2 regions of the Rhizobium phaseoli genome follow, and region 1 is predicted to be linked to the other one. Evidence: riboswitches for the same ligand, from Rfam matches in the RefSeq annotation. Region 1 holds a riboswitch; the other holds the start of a gene.
What was found. Region 1 has a riboswitch for FMN ahead of AMC88_RS08175 (DMT family transporter). Riboswitches for the same ligand answer to the same signal wherever they lie in the genome.
Positions count from the first base shown of each region.

Region 1 (7,311 bases):
TTCTGAAGATCATGGAAGGCACGGTCGCTTCCGTCCCGCCGCAGGGCGGCCGCAAGCACCCGCAGCAGGAATTCCTGCAGGTCGACACGACGAACATCCTGTTCATCTGCGGCGGCGCTTTCGCCGGCCTCGACAAGATCATCTCCGCCCGCGGCGAGAAGACCTCGATCGGCTTCGGTGCGACCGTCAAGGCCCAGGACGATCGCCGGGTCGGCGAAGTCCTGCGCGAACTGGAGCCAGAAGATCTGGTCAAGTTCGGCCTCATCCCGGAATTCATCGGCCGTCTGCCGGTTCTGGCGACGCTCGAGGATCTCGACGAGGATGCGCTGATCCAGATCCTGTCCGAGCCGAAGAACGCGCTGATCAAGCAGTACCAGCGCCTGTTCGAGATGGAAGACGTCGAACTGACCTTCCACGAGGACGCGCTGCGCGAAATCGCCCGCAAGGCGATCGTGCGCAAGACCGGCGCCCGCGGTCTTCGCTCGATCATGGAGAAGATCCTGCTCGACACGATGTTCGAACTGCCGACGCTGGAAGGCGTGCGCGAGGTCGTCATCTCCGAGGAAGTGGTGCGCGGTTCGGCCCGTCCGCTTTACATCTATGCCGATCGCCAGGAAGAAAAGGCCAACGCGTCGGCGTGACCTTGGACTTTCGCACGATTCTTTTGGGGGCTTGCCATTGGCAGGCCCCTTTCTATTTGAAAAACCATGCGAGGCGCTGTTAGTATTTGCGGTGGGGACCGGATATGCCTTTGCCGATGTTGTGCAAGGGTCATGCTTGGCAATGATGCGATGATCTCGTAAGCCTGTTGCTGGCGTTGTATTTTAGCCTGGTCGGAAGTGGTAAGCGCCGGTCCAGCCACGGGCTTCATAGTGTTGGCGTTCCGTTGTAATAAAGCTGTCACATCCGGGGAACGCGGGCGTTAGCGTGGCTTGAAAAGCGTAGTGAGAACCTCCACTTGTAGAGCCAAGTGAGAGCCGGCCGGTCCCAAGCGGCCGTGCAGAGAGCCCGGTAACGGGACGATGGAAAGGACAAAAAAATGACGAAGAAAACGTCTGTAGCGAGCAGCACTGCCTACCCTGTTTTGCCTTTGCGCGACATCGTGGTGTTCCCGCATATGATCGTGCCGCTGTTCGTCGGACGGGAAAAATCGATCCGTGCGCTCGAAGAGGTCATGGGCTCGGACAAACAGATCATGCTGGTGACGCAGATCAACGCCAGCGACGATGATCCGGACCCTTCGGCGATTCACAATGTCGGCACGGTGGCCAATGTGCTGCAGCTCCTGAAGCTGCCCGACGGCACCGTCAAGGTTCTCGTCGAAGGCCGCGCGCGCGCCGAGATCGATACCTATACCAGCCGCGAGGATTTCTACGAGGCGCTCGGCCATGTGCTCGAGGAGCCCCACGACGATCCGGTCGAGCTGGAAGCTTTGTCGCGCTCGGTCGTTTCCGAATTCGAGAGCTATGTGAAGCTCAACAAGAAGATTTCCCCCGAAGTGGTCGGCGCTGCCAGCCAGATCGACGACTATTCCAAGCTCGCCGATACGGTCGCATCGCACCTGTCGATCAAGATCACCGAGAAGCAGGAGATGCTGGAAACCACCAGCGTCAAGCAGCGTCTCGAAAAGGCTCTCGGCTTCATGGAAGGCGAGATCTCGGTCCTGCAGGTCGAAAAGCGCATCCGCTCGCGCGTCAAGCGCCAGATGGAAAAGACCCAGCGCGAATATTACCTCAATGAGCAGATGAAGGCGATCCAGAAGGAGCTCGGCGACGGCGAGGAAGGCCGCGACGAGATGAGCGAACTGGAAGAGCGCATCGCCAAGACCAAACTGTCCAAGGAGGCCCGTGAAAAGGCCGATGCGGAGCTGAAGAAGCTGCGTCAGATGAGCCCGATGTCGGCCGAAGCCACCGTCGTGCGCAACTATCTGGACTGGCTGCTCGGCATTCCGTGGGGCAAGAAGTCGAAGATCAAGGCCGATCTCAACAATGCCGAAAAGATCCTCGAAGCCGATCACTTCGGTCTCGACAAGGTCAAGGAGCGCATCGTCGAATATCTGGCCGTGCAGGCCCGCGCCACCAAGATCAAGGGCCCGATCCTGTGCCTCGTCGGCCCTCCTGGTGTCGGCAAGACCTCGCTCGCCCAGTCGATCGCCAAGGCGACCGGCCGTGAGTATGTCCGCATGGCGCTTGGCGGCGTTCGCGACGAAGCCGAAATCCGCGGTCACCGCCGCACCTATATCGGCTCGATGCCCGGCAAGGTCATCCAGTCGATGAAGAAGGCCAAGAAGTCCAACCCGCTCTTCCTGCTCGACGAGATCGACAAGCTCGGCCAGGACTATCGCGGTGATCCGTCTTCGGCCTTGCTCGAGGTGCTCGATCCGGCGCAGAACTCGACCTTCATGGACCATTACCTGGAAGTCGAATACGACCTGTCCGACGTGATGTTCATCACGACGGCGAACACGCTGAACATTCCGGCGCCGCTGATGGACCGCATGGAAATCATCCGTATCGCCGGCTACACCGAGGATGAAAAGCGCGAGATCGCCAAGCGGCACCTGCTGCCGAAGGCCATCAAGGAACATGCATTGCAGCCGGAGGAATTCTCGGTCAGCGACGACGCCCTGATGGCGATCAGCCAGCAGTATACCCGTGAAGCCGGTGTCCGCAGCTTCGAACGCGAATTGATGAAGCTCGCCCGCAAGGCGGTCACCGAGATCATCAAGGGCAAGACGAAGTCCGTTCACGTGACGGCCGCCAACATCGCCGATTACCTGGGCGTCCCCCGCTTCCGCCACGGCGAAGCCGAGGGCGAGGATCAGGTCGGCGTCGTCACCGGCCTGGCCTGGACGGAAGTCGGCGGCGAACTGCTGACCATCGAAGGCGTGATGATGCCGGGCAAGGGCCGCATGACGGTCACCGGCAATCTGAAGGACGTGATGAAGGAATCGATCTCGGCAGCGGCCTCCTATGTCCGCTCGCGCGCCGTCGATTTCGGCATCGAGCCGCCGATGTTCGAAAAGAACGACATCCACGTGCACGTGCCGGAAGGCGCGACGCCGAAGGATGGCCCCTCGGCCGGTGTCGCCATGGCGACCGCCATCGTTTCGATCATGACCGGCATTCCGGTCAATAAACACGTGGCCATGACCGGTGAAATCACCCTTCGCGGCCGTGTGTTGCCGATCGGCGGTCTCAAGGAAAAGCTGCTCGCAGCGCTTCGCGGCGGCATCAAGAAGGTGCTGATTCCGGAGGAAAACGCCAAGGACCTGGCGGAGATTCCTGACAACGTGAAGAACAGCATGGAGATCATTCCGGTCTCCCGCATGGGCGAGGTGATCAAGCATGCGCTGATCCGCCGGCCCGAGCCGATCGAGTGGGACGGCACGGTGGAAACGCCTGTGATCACATCGGTCGAAGGCCTTGATGACACGGGCGCAACCATAGCGCATTGAGTGGCGCTTGCCACATTTATGCCCATTTGGCGCAAAAGACGCCAAAAGGCTGGCGGAAACGCCAGCCTTTTTTGTGAAAACGTCATGGAGACGCTTGCTTTTCCTTGATTTGCAGGGCTTTTGGGTTCCCGGCGGGCCTGATGAAACCTATTCTGCGCCTAGCTTACATTTGAGTCGTTTCATACCATTTAGAAAGGGGTGGAAACATGAACAAGAATGAACTCGTGTCCGCAGTGGCCGAAAAGGCAGGACTGACGAAGTCTGACGCGGCTTCCGCTGTCGACGCGGTTTTCGACGTTGTCCAGGCTGAACTCAAGAACAAGGGCGACATCCGCCTCGCAGGGTTCGGCAGCTTCACCGTTTCTCATCGCGCAGCATCGAAGGGCCGCAACCCGTCCACCGGCGCTGAAGTCGACATTCCGGCTCGCAACGTGCCGAAGTTCACGCCCGGCAAGGGCCTGAAGGACGCCGTCAACGGCTGATCTGAGATTATCCGCCAGCCGTAAACGAGACCGGCTGCGCAGGATTTGGAAGGGGTTCGGCATTGCCGGACCCCTTTTGCTTTGCGAGCCTTTTGCTTCGCCGGGCCTTTTGCGTGAGTGGCCCTTGCCGCCTTCCGGCCTTTGATCTACGACATTTCTGTTCTCAGGGCGGGGTGAAACTCCCCACCGGCGGTAAGGGTTGCGGCCCGAGCCCGCGAGCGCTTTCCCAAGCCGACGCTTGGGAGGGGTCAGCAGATCCGGTGCGATTCCGGAGCCGACGGTCAAAGTCCGGATGGAAGAGGATGAGCATGGCCGCGTGCGGGGCAGGGGACTGCCAGCGTCAGCGTGCTGTCGCTCGTTGCGTCCTGATTTGTGTTGGTCCTGGTTTCGGATGAAAGACATGAATCAGAATTCCTTTGCAGTCTCGCAATCCCGCGCCCTTGCCGGCGCAACCTTCATGGTGCTTGGAGGCGTGGCCTTTTCGCTCCTCAACGTCGTCACCCAGTGGCTGACCATGAAGCTCGCCTTTCCCCCGGCCTCGGCAGCCTTCTGGCAATATGCCTTCGCCTTCCTTTTCTCCTTGCCCTTCCTGCGCAAGGCCGGCCTCTCATCGATGCGCACCAACTATCCCTGGCGGCATGTCGTGCGCGTGGTCCTTGCCGCACTCGGCGTCGAGGCATGGGTTTCCAGCCTTGCCGCGGTGCCGATCTGGCAAGCGATTGCGCTGGTCATGACCTCGCCTTTCTTCATCATCCTCGGCGCCCGCCTGTTTCTCGGCGAGCGCGTCGGCGGCGCCCGTTGGGCGGCAACCGCTGTCGGCTTTGCCGGAGCGATGATCATCCTGCAGCCATGGTCCGACAGCTTCACCTGGGCAGCCTTGCTGCCCGTGCTCTCCGCTCTGCTCTGGGGCGCCTCTTCACTGATCACCAAGAGCCTGACCGGCATTGAGAAGCCGGAGACGATCACCGTCTGGCTGCTGGTGCTGCTGACGCCGATCAACGGCGGACTGGCGCTTGCGGCGGGCTTTGCCGTGCCGATGGGCGCGACGCTTGCTCTCTTCCTTCTGGCAGGCCTCCTGACGGTTGTGGCGCAATATCTGCTGACACTTGCCTATGCCAGCGCCGACGCCGCCTATGTGCAGCCCTTCGACGATCTGAAGCTGCCGCTGAATGTGCTCGCCGGCTGGCTGTTCTTCGGCTATGCGCCGGCCGGTTATCTTTGGCTCGGAGCCGCCCTCATCCTTTCCGCTTCGCTCTTCATCATGCGCAACGAGATGCGCAAGGAGCGGAAACTCGCCTGAATTTGTCAGGTACAAAATGCCGCTTCTGTCATGCCTCTGTCATGCCGCTCCCGCAAAAAATCCTTGTTTCGAATGTTCGACACACTTGGGGGATGTCATGACATTTTCATCGCGCAAGGCAGCGCTTGCTGCCGTGCTTCTCGCATCCGTTGCCTTCCCGGCCGCGGCCGAACCGGTTTTCAACCGTATCGCCTCTTACCCGGTCGCGCAGAACCTGCCTGCTGACAAGGATAAGCTCACGCCGACATCGGCCGAAATCATCACCGCGACCGACGACGGCAAGACGCTGATCTACAGCGACAGCCCGCTCGGCGCGATCGGCTTCATCGACATCACCGACGCCAAGGCGCCGAAATCAGGCGGCGCGCTGATGATGGACGGCGAGCCGACATCGGTCACCTCGAGCGCCGGCAAGGCGCTCGTCGCCGTCAATACCTCCGAGAGCAAGGCGAAGCCATCGGGCCGTCTGGCGATCGTCGACGTGGCGACGAAGAAGATTGAGAACACCTGCGACCTTGGCGGCCAGCCGGATTCGATCGCTCTCAACAAGGACAGGACGCTCGGCGCCATCGCCATCGAAAACGAGCGTGACGAAGACGTCAATGACGGCAAGATCCCGCAGATGCCGGCCGGCGACCTCGTCGTCTTCCACGTCAAGAACGGCACGGTCGATTGCGGCACCATCAAGCACGTGGCGCTGACCGGCCTCGCCGGCGTTGGCCCTGAGGACACGGAGCCGGAATTCGTCGCCTTCAACGGCCTGAACGAGATCGCCCTGACGCTGCAGGAAAACAACGAGATCGTCATCATCGACGCCAATTCGGCTCACGTAAAAACGCATTTCTCTGCCGGCAGCGTCGATCTTTCCGGCATCGACACCAAGCGTGACGGCGCGCTGAAATTTACCGGCGAATCCAAGGGCGTGCTGCGCGAGCCGGATGCGGTGAAGTGGCTGGACGACAACCGCCTCGTCGTTGCCAATGAAGGTGATTACCAGGGCGGCTCACGCGGCTTCACCATCTTCGACAAGACGGGCAAGCTTCTCTACGAATCGGGTGCATCCTTCGAACGCGCCGTCGCCCATATCGGCCATTATCCGGAAAGCCGGTCGGGATCGAAGGGCGTCGAGCCGGAAGGCCTCGAAGCCGCCAAGTTCGGCGACGACCAATATTTCTTCCTGCTCGCCGAGCGCGCCTCGGTCGTCGGCGTCTACAAGGATACCGGCGCCGATCCTGAGCTCGTGCAACTGCTGCCGTCGGGCATTTCGCCGGAAGGCGGGGTAGCTATTCCTGAGCGCAATCTCTTTGCCACCGCCAACGAGCTCGACCTCGGCAAGGATGGCGGCGCGCGCTCGCATGTGATGATCTACGAGCGTGCGGAAGGCGAGAAGACCTATCCGCAGATCGTCTCCGCCGATAAGGACGGCAATCCGATCGGCTTTGCGGCCCTTTCCGGCCTCGCCGCCGTTCCCGGCAAGCCGGGCATGCTCTATGCCGTCAGCGACAGCGTTCTCGGCTCGCAGCCGACGATCTATACGATCGATGCCGGCAAGAAGCCGGCGGTCATCACCGATGCGCTCGTCGTCAAGCGTGACGGCGCTCCGGCCCAGAAGCTCGACCTCGAAGGCATCGCGGTCGCCGCCGACGGTTCCTTCTGGCTGGCCTCGGAAGGCTACAGCGAGCGCCTAGTCCCGCACGCCCTCTACAACGTCAATGCCAAGGGCGACATCAAGGCTGAGATCGCCCTGCCTAGGGAATTCGCCGCCAACGAAATTCGCTTCGGTTTCGAAGGTGTCACCATTATCGGCACCGGCGACGACGCTACGCTCTGGATGGCGGTCCAGCGCGAGTGGGCTGACGACGAGAAGGGCTTCGTCAAGCTCGTTTCCTACAATCCGAAGAAGAAGGAATGGGGTGCCGTGCGCTATCCGCTCGACAAGACGGAAAGCGGCTGGGTCGGCCTCTCCGAAATCTCGGCTCAGGGCGACAGCGTCTACATCATCGAGCGCGACAACCTCGTCGGCGATGCCACCAAGCTGAAGAAGCTCTACAAGGTGGCGATCTCGGAACTGA
Region 1 covers NZ_CP013532.1:1,679,478-1,686,788, forward strand. Annotated here, with positions in the region: gene clpX (ATP-dependent Clp protease ATP-binding subunit ClpX) at 1-641, shown strand, start outside; gene lon (endopeptidase La) at 1,040-3,457, shown strand; gene hupB (DNA-binding protein HupB) at 3,664-3,939, shown strand; FMN riboswitch at 4,095-4,247, shown strand; gene AMC88_RS08175 (DMT family transporter) at 4,331-5,239, shown strand; gene AMC88_RS08180 (esterase-like activity of phytase family protein) at 5,337-7,311, shown strand, end outside.

Region 2 (7,311 bases), 1.1 Mb from region 1:
TTCTCGCCGGAGTTTCACGAAGCGGAGAAGGCCGCGGCCGCGAGTAACCGCCGCATCTGCTGCGCCTTTCGGCAGCATCAGCGCTGAGGTCAATCCTCGGGCAGGGTAAAGACCGCACAAGGATCGGCGATGCCACGCAAGGCGTGTTCTCCGAGCGGCACGAGCGCCGCTGTCGTGTTCGCCGCTACCGCGCCGGAGATCAGCACGCTGCGGCCGAGCGGCTTGCAGAGCCCCTCGAGCCGGCTGACAAGATTGACGGCGGGGCCGATGGCGGTGAAATCCAGCCGGTCGGCCGCACCGATGTTGCCCCACAGGATTTCGCCGAAATGCAGCGCGGCGCCGAAAGGCAGCGGCGTCAGCCCCTGCCCCTGGCGAACCTGGTCGAGATGGGCCATGCCGGCGCGGCTGGCGGCGATGGCCCTCAGCGCCGCCTCGCAGGCATCGCGGTCCCCCTGCGCCTTATCCGCGGCAGGCGTGACGGGGAAGATCGCCAGCACGCCGTCGCCGATGAATTTCAGCACCTCGCCGCCGAAGGCGTGCACGGCACCGGCGACGCGGTCGAACCAGGCATCGAGCGTGGTGATCATTGCGTGCGGCTCCGTCACTTCGGAGAGCGCCGTGAAGTCGCGCAGATCGGCGCAGAGAAGCGCCGCGCGGATGGTTTCGCCGGTGCCGCGCGCAAGCGCCCCCGCCTGCACCCGCGCCGCACTGCGCCGGCCGAGATAGGCTTCGAGCAGGGCGGCCCGCGCCTCCCGTGCCGCAAGGGCGGAGAGCGGGGCGGCGGCAAAGCGCGCCACGTCGCGCAGACGGTCCGCCTCGGCCGGGCCGAAAGCGCCCGTCCCCTTTTCATCGCCGATGCCCGCCCAGCCAAGCAGCGGGTTCTCCGGCGAGGCTCCGATCCTTTCCTCCCATACCGGCCCGAGCCCGGCCAGCCACTCGCGCCCGGCCTCGATGGGCGGGGCCGCGGCGAAGGCGAGCGCCTCGATTACGGCCCCGGTCTCCGCCCGCCAGAGCCAGGTGCGCCGCGCGATGATCGGATGCGGCACCGAAAGCGTCAGCGCGCCGCCGGCAAGCGGCAGACCGTCGCCAAGCAGCCGGCGCCCGAGCTCGGCGAGGAACCGTTCGGGACCGGGCGAGGCAGCGGCCTCGTCAACCAGCCAGGCAAGGGAAAAAGGCAGATCCATAATTTAGGATGACATCGCCGGCAAACCTCCGCAAGCCGACGCTTCCGCGCCCGCCTTCCCCTCGGCTTTCAGGCAACAACACCGTCAAATAATCCGTCACGTCGGTGGAAATCAGAAAAATAACACTTTAAACTTGCGCGGCTTTGATTCCAATGTAATGTCGGTCTCCGCGATTGAGGGGTTGCGATGGGCACGACATTCTGGCCGAAAGATCCGCTGGACGGAAAAGACATGACTCTGCTGACGTCGATCCTGCGGCGCTGGTGCGCGCGCTATGGAATCGAGTTTACGGCGGACGAAAGCCGTCTGAAGGCGAAGGAACTCGTCGAATGGTTCGAATTCGGCGTTAAGGATCCGGCCGAACTCGAAGAGCTGATCGACGGCAAGCACTGGCTTGTCAGCCGGATCTGAACATTGAGGCTCGAAATCTCGTGAAAAGAGGCCGGGCGAGATCGCGCCGGCCTCCATCGACATGCCTCTGATCGAGGCCCTTAATCGTCCCAGCGACGGTCGCGGTCCCAACGCCGCTCCTCGCGCCAGCGCGGACCATCCCAATAGCGGTGATGCCGCCGTTCCCAGCCCCAGCGCGGCGGGCCGCCATAGTAGGCCACCGGCGGCGGGCGTCGCCAGTTCCGCCGGCATTCGCCCCAGCGCGTCAGATGCCAACCGCGACCACAGGCGTAGTCGACCTGTGTGACATTGCTCTGAACTTTGATTGTCCCGGTCGGCATCGCCTCAGCTGTGCCGATCGAGAGGCTGCCAGCGAGCACGGCAGCCGCGATCAAAAGTACCTTCATCGAGAACTCCATTTCAATCCAGCCGCACCGACTCTAGGGCCGCCAAATTGAACCTGCGATGAATTGGGCGTTCATCTTTGCGGCCGCGCCAACCGCGGTCGCGGAGGCCGTCCCTTCAGTGACGAGAGGCCGTTGGACGTTTCGATGCCTTGCAAAAACCCGTTCATGTTCTGCCATAAAACGGATCGGGACCGGGGTCGCGTCCGGCGGCGACTTCGGTCAGCCGGCCGAGATAATGCGCCCAACCTTCCGCATGGCCGGCGCATTGCTCGGCACTCGGCAGACCGCTATGGGTCAGCCGCAGGAGCGTCCCGTCGGGCTGCTCGATCAGATCGATCTCGACCAGGCTCGAGCCCGGCGGCACCACCTCGCTGCCATCCCAGCCGAAACTGTAGGCAAGGCGATGCACCGGCACCACCTCGCGAAACGAGCCGCGCGCAAAGCGGGCGCCGGTGACGTTGACGAGATAGAGACCGCCCGGCTGCGGCTCGACCTGGGCCTCCGTCCCCATCCAGCGCAGGATCTTTTCCGGATCGGTCATCAGCGCGAACACCGCCGCCGGCGGCGCTGCGATATGCGCTTCGCGGTGAACGACGAAAGCTTCCGGCATGTCTCCCTCCCGTGGTGCGATGGCCTGCCCGCCTCATGCGGGACGGCGTGTCATGCTGGTTTGGCGTGAGCCCTCCTGGAAGGTAGGGGGAAGTGCGCGCTCAGCAAGACCTTCGGCTGAGGCCGCGCAACTCCCTTGCCTTTATTGGCGGGATTGCACGCTCAAGGCCTGGAATGATGGAGGTTGGGGGCCACCGCGGGTCTTCGACGACGAAACCCTATTGCCAGCCTCTCGCCTTGCCCCTATTGTCCGCGCCGTTCTCAGGGCGGGGTGGAAGTCCCTACCGGCGGTATGCAGTTTCAATTGCGAGCCCGCGAGCGCCTTCCATAAGGAAGGGTCAGCAGATCAGGTGAGATGCCTGAGCCGACGGTCATAGTCCGGATGAAAGAGAACGTGCGTTCCTGCTGCCCTCCCCGGCTGCCGGCGAACGTTCGTGATCGCCTTGGGTGACGTGTCTGTACGCCAAAGGAGATTACCATGACACCCACCCGTTATGCCTTCGTCAAAGCCGGCTGGCACGCCGATATCGTCGACCGTGCGCTCGAAGGTTTCCAGCAGCTTATTCCAGCTGAGCAGATCGACGTGTTCGATGTACCCGGCGCCTTCGAAATGCCGCTGCTGTCGCGTGATCTTGCCGCCACCGGCCGCTACAGCGCCGTCATCGCCGCCGCCTTCGTCGTCGACGGCGGAATTTACCGCCACGAATTCGTCGCCCAGGCCGTTGTCGACGGGCTGATGCGCGCCGGCATGGATACCGGCGTGCCGGTGCTGTCCGTTTCGCTGACGCCACATCAGTATCAGGAGACGGAACACCACACCCAGATCTACCGCGCGCACTTCGTCGAGAAGGGCCGCGAGGCGGCGCGGGCCGCCCTCATGATCGGCAAGACGCGCGCCGCTCTCGCCGCATAACCGCGGCGCGACGAACAGAAGGCGGCGGCGACAGCGCCCGCCGCCTCGCTGCGAGACCGCAGATACCCGCCACCCCAGACGGAAGAATTGATTCGACGCCCTCGCCGCGCTGTGATCCACTCGACCCCGACATGTATCGCCATTCTTAATGCGTCCAAACCTCAAGGAGCTGAAGATGAGCAATGCAATGCGCAGTGAACCCCCCATCGCAAATCCGAAAACGCGGCCTGTCGATACCAAGCTCGAGGTGGTCGTCATCCCCGTCTCCGATGTCGACCGCGCCAAACGTTTCTATGACGGCTTGGGCTGGCGGCTCGACGCCGACTTCACCAATGATGCCGATTTCCGGGTGATCCAGTTTACGCCACCGGGCTCCGGCTGCGCGATCATCTTCGGCAAGAACATCACCGCTGCGGCGCCCGGCTCCGCCCAGGGCCTTTATCTTGTCGTCTCCGACATCGACGCCGCCCGCCGCGATCTGATCGCCCGCGGCGTCGAGGTCAGCGACGTGTTTCATGACGCATCAGGCGTCTATGCCGGCAAGGACGAACCTTATCTCTTCGGACGGCTGAGGATCGCAGGCCGTGATCCCGAGCATCGCAGCTACCGCTCCTTCGCTTCCTTCAAGGATCCCGACGGCAACGGCTGGCTGTTCCAGGAAGTCACCACGCGACTGCCGGGACGCATCGATGCCGACGAGACGGCCTTCTCCACGTCGAGCGACCTGGCGTCTGCCCTGCGCCGCGCCGCCGCCGCCCACGGCGAACACGAGAAACGCAACGGCGGCAAGCACGACGAGAACTGGCCGGACTGGTATGCCGAATATATGGTCAACGAACAGGCCGGCAAGGAACTGCCGCTATAGGTGGGTCCAATAATACTTGCGGTTATCTAACGCCCCCTATGGGAGCGGCATCCTCCGGCGTCCCTCGTCCAGAGGCCCGCCAGCCAAAGGCGGAGCCTCGGCCCGCCGGCATCACCGCTCGAAAAACTCCCGCCACTGTTTCTCCCCGATCAGGCAGTCGGTGGCCGGCTCCGTGCCGGCGATCGGCTGTACCGTTGCCGGGGCAGACAGGCCGCTGATCTCCATCACCAACTTGCGGCGCACGGCGACGGCAAAGTCCTCGATCTTGCGGACCGGCAGCACGAAGGCGCCGGGGCCGCCGATGACGCAGTCGGCATAATATTTGTCCAGCCCGTCAGGCACATCGGAAGGCCGCAGCATGAGGGCGAGACCGTTGATGACCATGCCTGACGCCACCGCCTTGTCGCGGACGGGGGTGACGGGATTGCCGGAATTATTCGGACCGTCGCCGGAAACATCGATCACCTCCCGCCTCCCGCGGAAGGGGCTGGCAATGATCATGCTGACGCCCTGGGTAATCGCGGTGGAGATCGACGTGCGTCGCTGCGTGGCGATCGGCCGAGCGTCGATCCTGTCGGCAAAGGCGATAGCATCCTGCTCCGTCGCGATCACCTGCCAGTCGATCACCGAACCCTGGACGACATAACCCGCCCATTCAAAATAGCTGATGGCAATGCGGCCGGTGAGCCCGCCCCTCACCGCGTCGATGAATTCCTTGTGTTTCAGCGCTTCGACATAACCGTCGCGCTGGATGCCGATCTCTTCGAAATCCATCGACCGCGAAGTGTCGACGGCAAGCACCAGCGTCACGTCGACCTCGTTTGCCGCAGCCTGCGCCGTCGGCACGACACCGGAAAGACCCATGAGCACCGCAAGCGACGTCAGCATCGGCAGATCCCCGCGCCATTCTCAAGCCGGCAGACTGTACCACAGCTTGATCGGGGCCGGCCGCGCCGCCACGCGTTGAGCTTCAATTTTCGGTGATGGCACTCGGCTTTCTGAAGTTGTCGCGATCGGTCGCCTCCGATGATGCGTCGCGTGCATCCTTCAGGTCCCTTTTCCGAGCACCCCTCTCGCAACGCCAATCCCGCGATCTCAGTGCAATGGCAGCCACAAGGGGCTTTTCCACGCCTTCAGGGCATCGAGGAAGACCTGCAGCCGCAGGGGCAGGAAGCGGCGAGTGGGATAGACGGCGTGCACGAAGATTTCCGGTGACGACCAGTCCGGCAGCACGCGGACGAGCTCGCCTCTTCGGATCTGCTCGTCGCAATAGGTCGAAGGCAGGAGTCCGATGCCGTGGCCGCGATAAGTGAAGGCGCTGACCGCATCGAAATCGCGGCTCGATATCGGCCCCGATACGCGCAGATCCACCGATTTGCGGCCGCTGACGAGATGCCATTCGCCCTCACCGTTGCGGCCGTTCAGGAGCACGCATCGATGATCCTCAAGGTCCTCCGGCTTCGAAGGAGGCGCCCTGCCCTTGAGATAGTCCGGAGCGGCAACCAGATAGCGCACGCTCTTGCCGAGCCGCTGTGCGACGATGGTGGAATCCTTCAGTTCGCCGAAGCGGATGCCCAGGTCGATATTCTCCGCGACCAGATCGAGGAACAGATTGGTGACGAAAAGATCGATCTGTATCTCGGGGAAAACTTTTAGGAAATCGGAGATGAATTCGTAGAAGACCTCCTGGCCGAAGATAACGGGCACGGAGATCTTCAGGAGACCTTCCGGCTTCCTCTGCGTTTCGGTCAGCGCCTGCTCGGCATCGAGGAGATGGGAAAGCGGCTCGCTGCATCTGTTGTAATAGGCCCGGCCCTGCGCGGTGAGGCTAAGCTTGCGGGTGGTCCGCTGTATCAGCGTCACGCCAAGCTGCTCCTCGAGCGAGGTTACCTTGCGGCTGACGGTTGAAACAGGCATGCCGAGCGAATGGGCCGCGCGGCTGAAGCTGCCATACTGCGCCACCTTGACGAAAACAGCGATGTCATTGAGATCGGCCATGCTCCTATTTTTGCATTGATGCAAAAGAGAATCCAGATATTTCCATCTAATCGAGCAGTGCGGTTTTCGCCATATTCACCTTGCGAAAACAATCAACAACCCGATGGCGGCGCGATCGCAGCGGCCCCATCTCGAGCGACCCCGCCTGTGCATGGCCCGCGTTGCCCGAACCAGATCAATGGAGTTCAACATGACCAAGCAAAAGACTGTCATCGTCACGGGCGCCTCCCAGGGTATCGGAGCAGGCCTCGTCAACGCCTTCGTAGAGCGCGGCTACAACGTCGTCGCCACCTCGCGCCAGGTCAGCGCCTCGGATGCTCTCGAAGCTTCCGACAGGCTGGCCCTTGTCGACGGCGACATCGGTGATCCCGAGACCGCCTCGCGCGTCGCCAAAACCGCAATCGACCGCTTCGGCTCGATCGACGCGCTCGTCAACAATGCCGGCATCTTCCTGACCAAGCCCTTCATCGACTACACGATGACCGATTTCCGTAAACTCTCCTCGACCAATCTCGAAGGCTTCATCCACCTGACCCAACAGGTCATCCGGCAGATGCTGTCCCAGAAGACGGGTGGCAGCATCGTCAGCATCACCACGCCGCTGATCGACCATCCGATCGCCGGCTTCTCCGCCTCGGTTTCGATGATGACCAAGGGCGGTATCGACGCGATCTCCAAGAACCTTGCGATGGAATATGCAAGCGAGGGAATTCGCGTCAACACGGTCGCCCCCGGCGTCGTCGACACGCCTCTGCACAAGGACAATCCCAAGGATTTCCTGGCGACGCTCTCGCCGATGACGGGCATTTCCAATGTCGATGAAATTGTCGATGCGGTGGTCTTCCTGACCGAAGCGCCGCGTGTCACCGGGGAGGTGCTGCACGTCGACGGCGGCGCACATCTGGGCAAATGGTAACCGGGGCGAAAGCGCAGGCAGCCGGCGCG
Region 2 covers NZ_CP013532.1:2,825,839-2,833,149, forward strand. Annotated here, with positions in the region: gene AMC88_RS13745 (adenylate/guanylate cyclase domain-containing protein) at 90-1,184, opposite strand; gene AMC88_RS13750 (hypothetical protein) at 1,371-1,595, shown strand; gene AMC88_RS13755 (GCG_CRPN prefix-to-repeats domain-containing protein) at 1,676-1,981, opposite strand; gene AMC88_RS13760 (SRPBCC family protein) at 2,145-2,591, opposite strand; FMN riboswitch at 2,844-2,988, shown strand; gene AMC88_RS13765 (6,7-dimethyl-8-ribityllumazine synthase) at 3,069-3,503, shown strand; gene AMC88_RS13770 (VOC family protein) at 3,679-4,368, shown strand; gene AMC88_RS13775 (DUF1194 domain-containing protein) at 4,480-5,256, opposite strand; gene AMC88_RS13780 (LysR family transcriptional regulator) at 5,464-6,366, opposite strand; gene AMC88_RS13785 (SDR family NAD(P)-dependent oxidoreductase) at 6,557-7,282, shown strand; gene AMC88_RS13790 (RidA family protein) at 7,276-7,311, shown strand, end outside.
Region 2: linked by a shared signal. The riboswitch ahead of AMC88_RS13765 (6,7-dimethyl-8-ribityllumazine synthase) and the one ahead of AMC88_RS08175 (DMT family transporter) in region 1 are both predicted to bind FMN.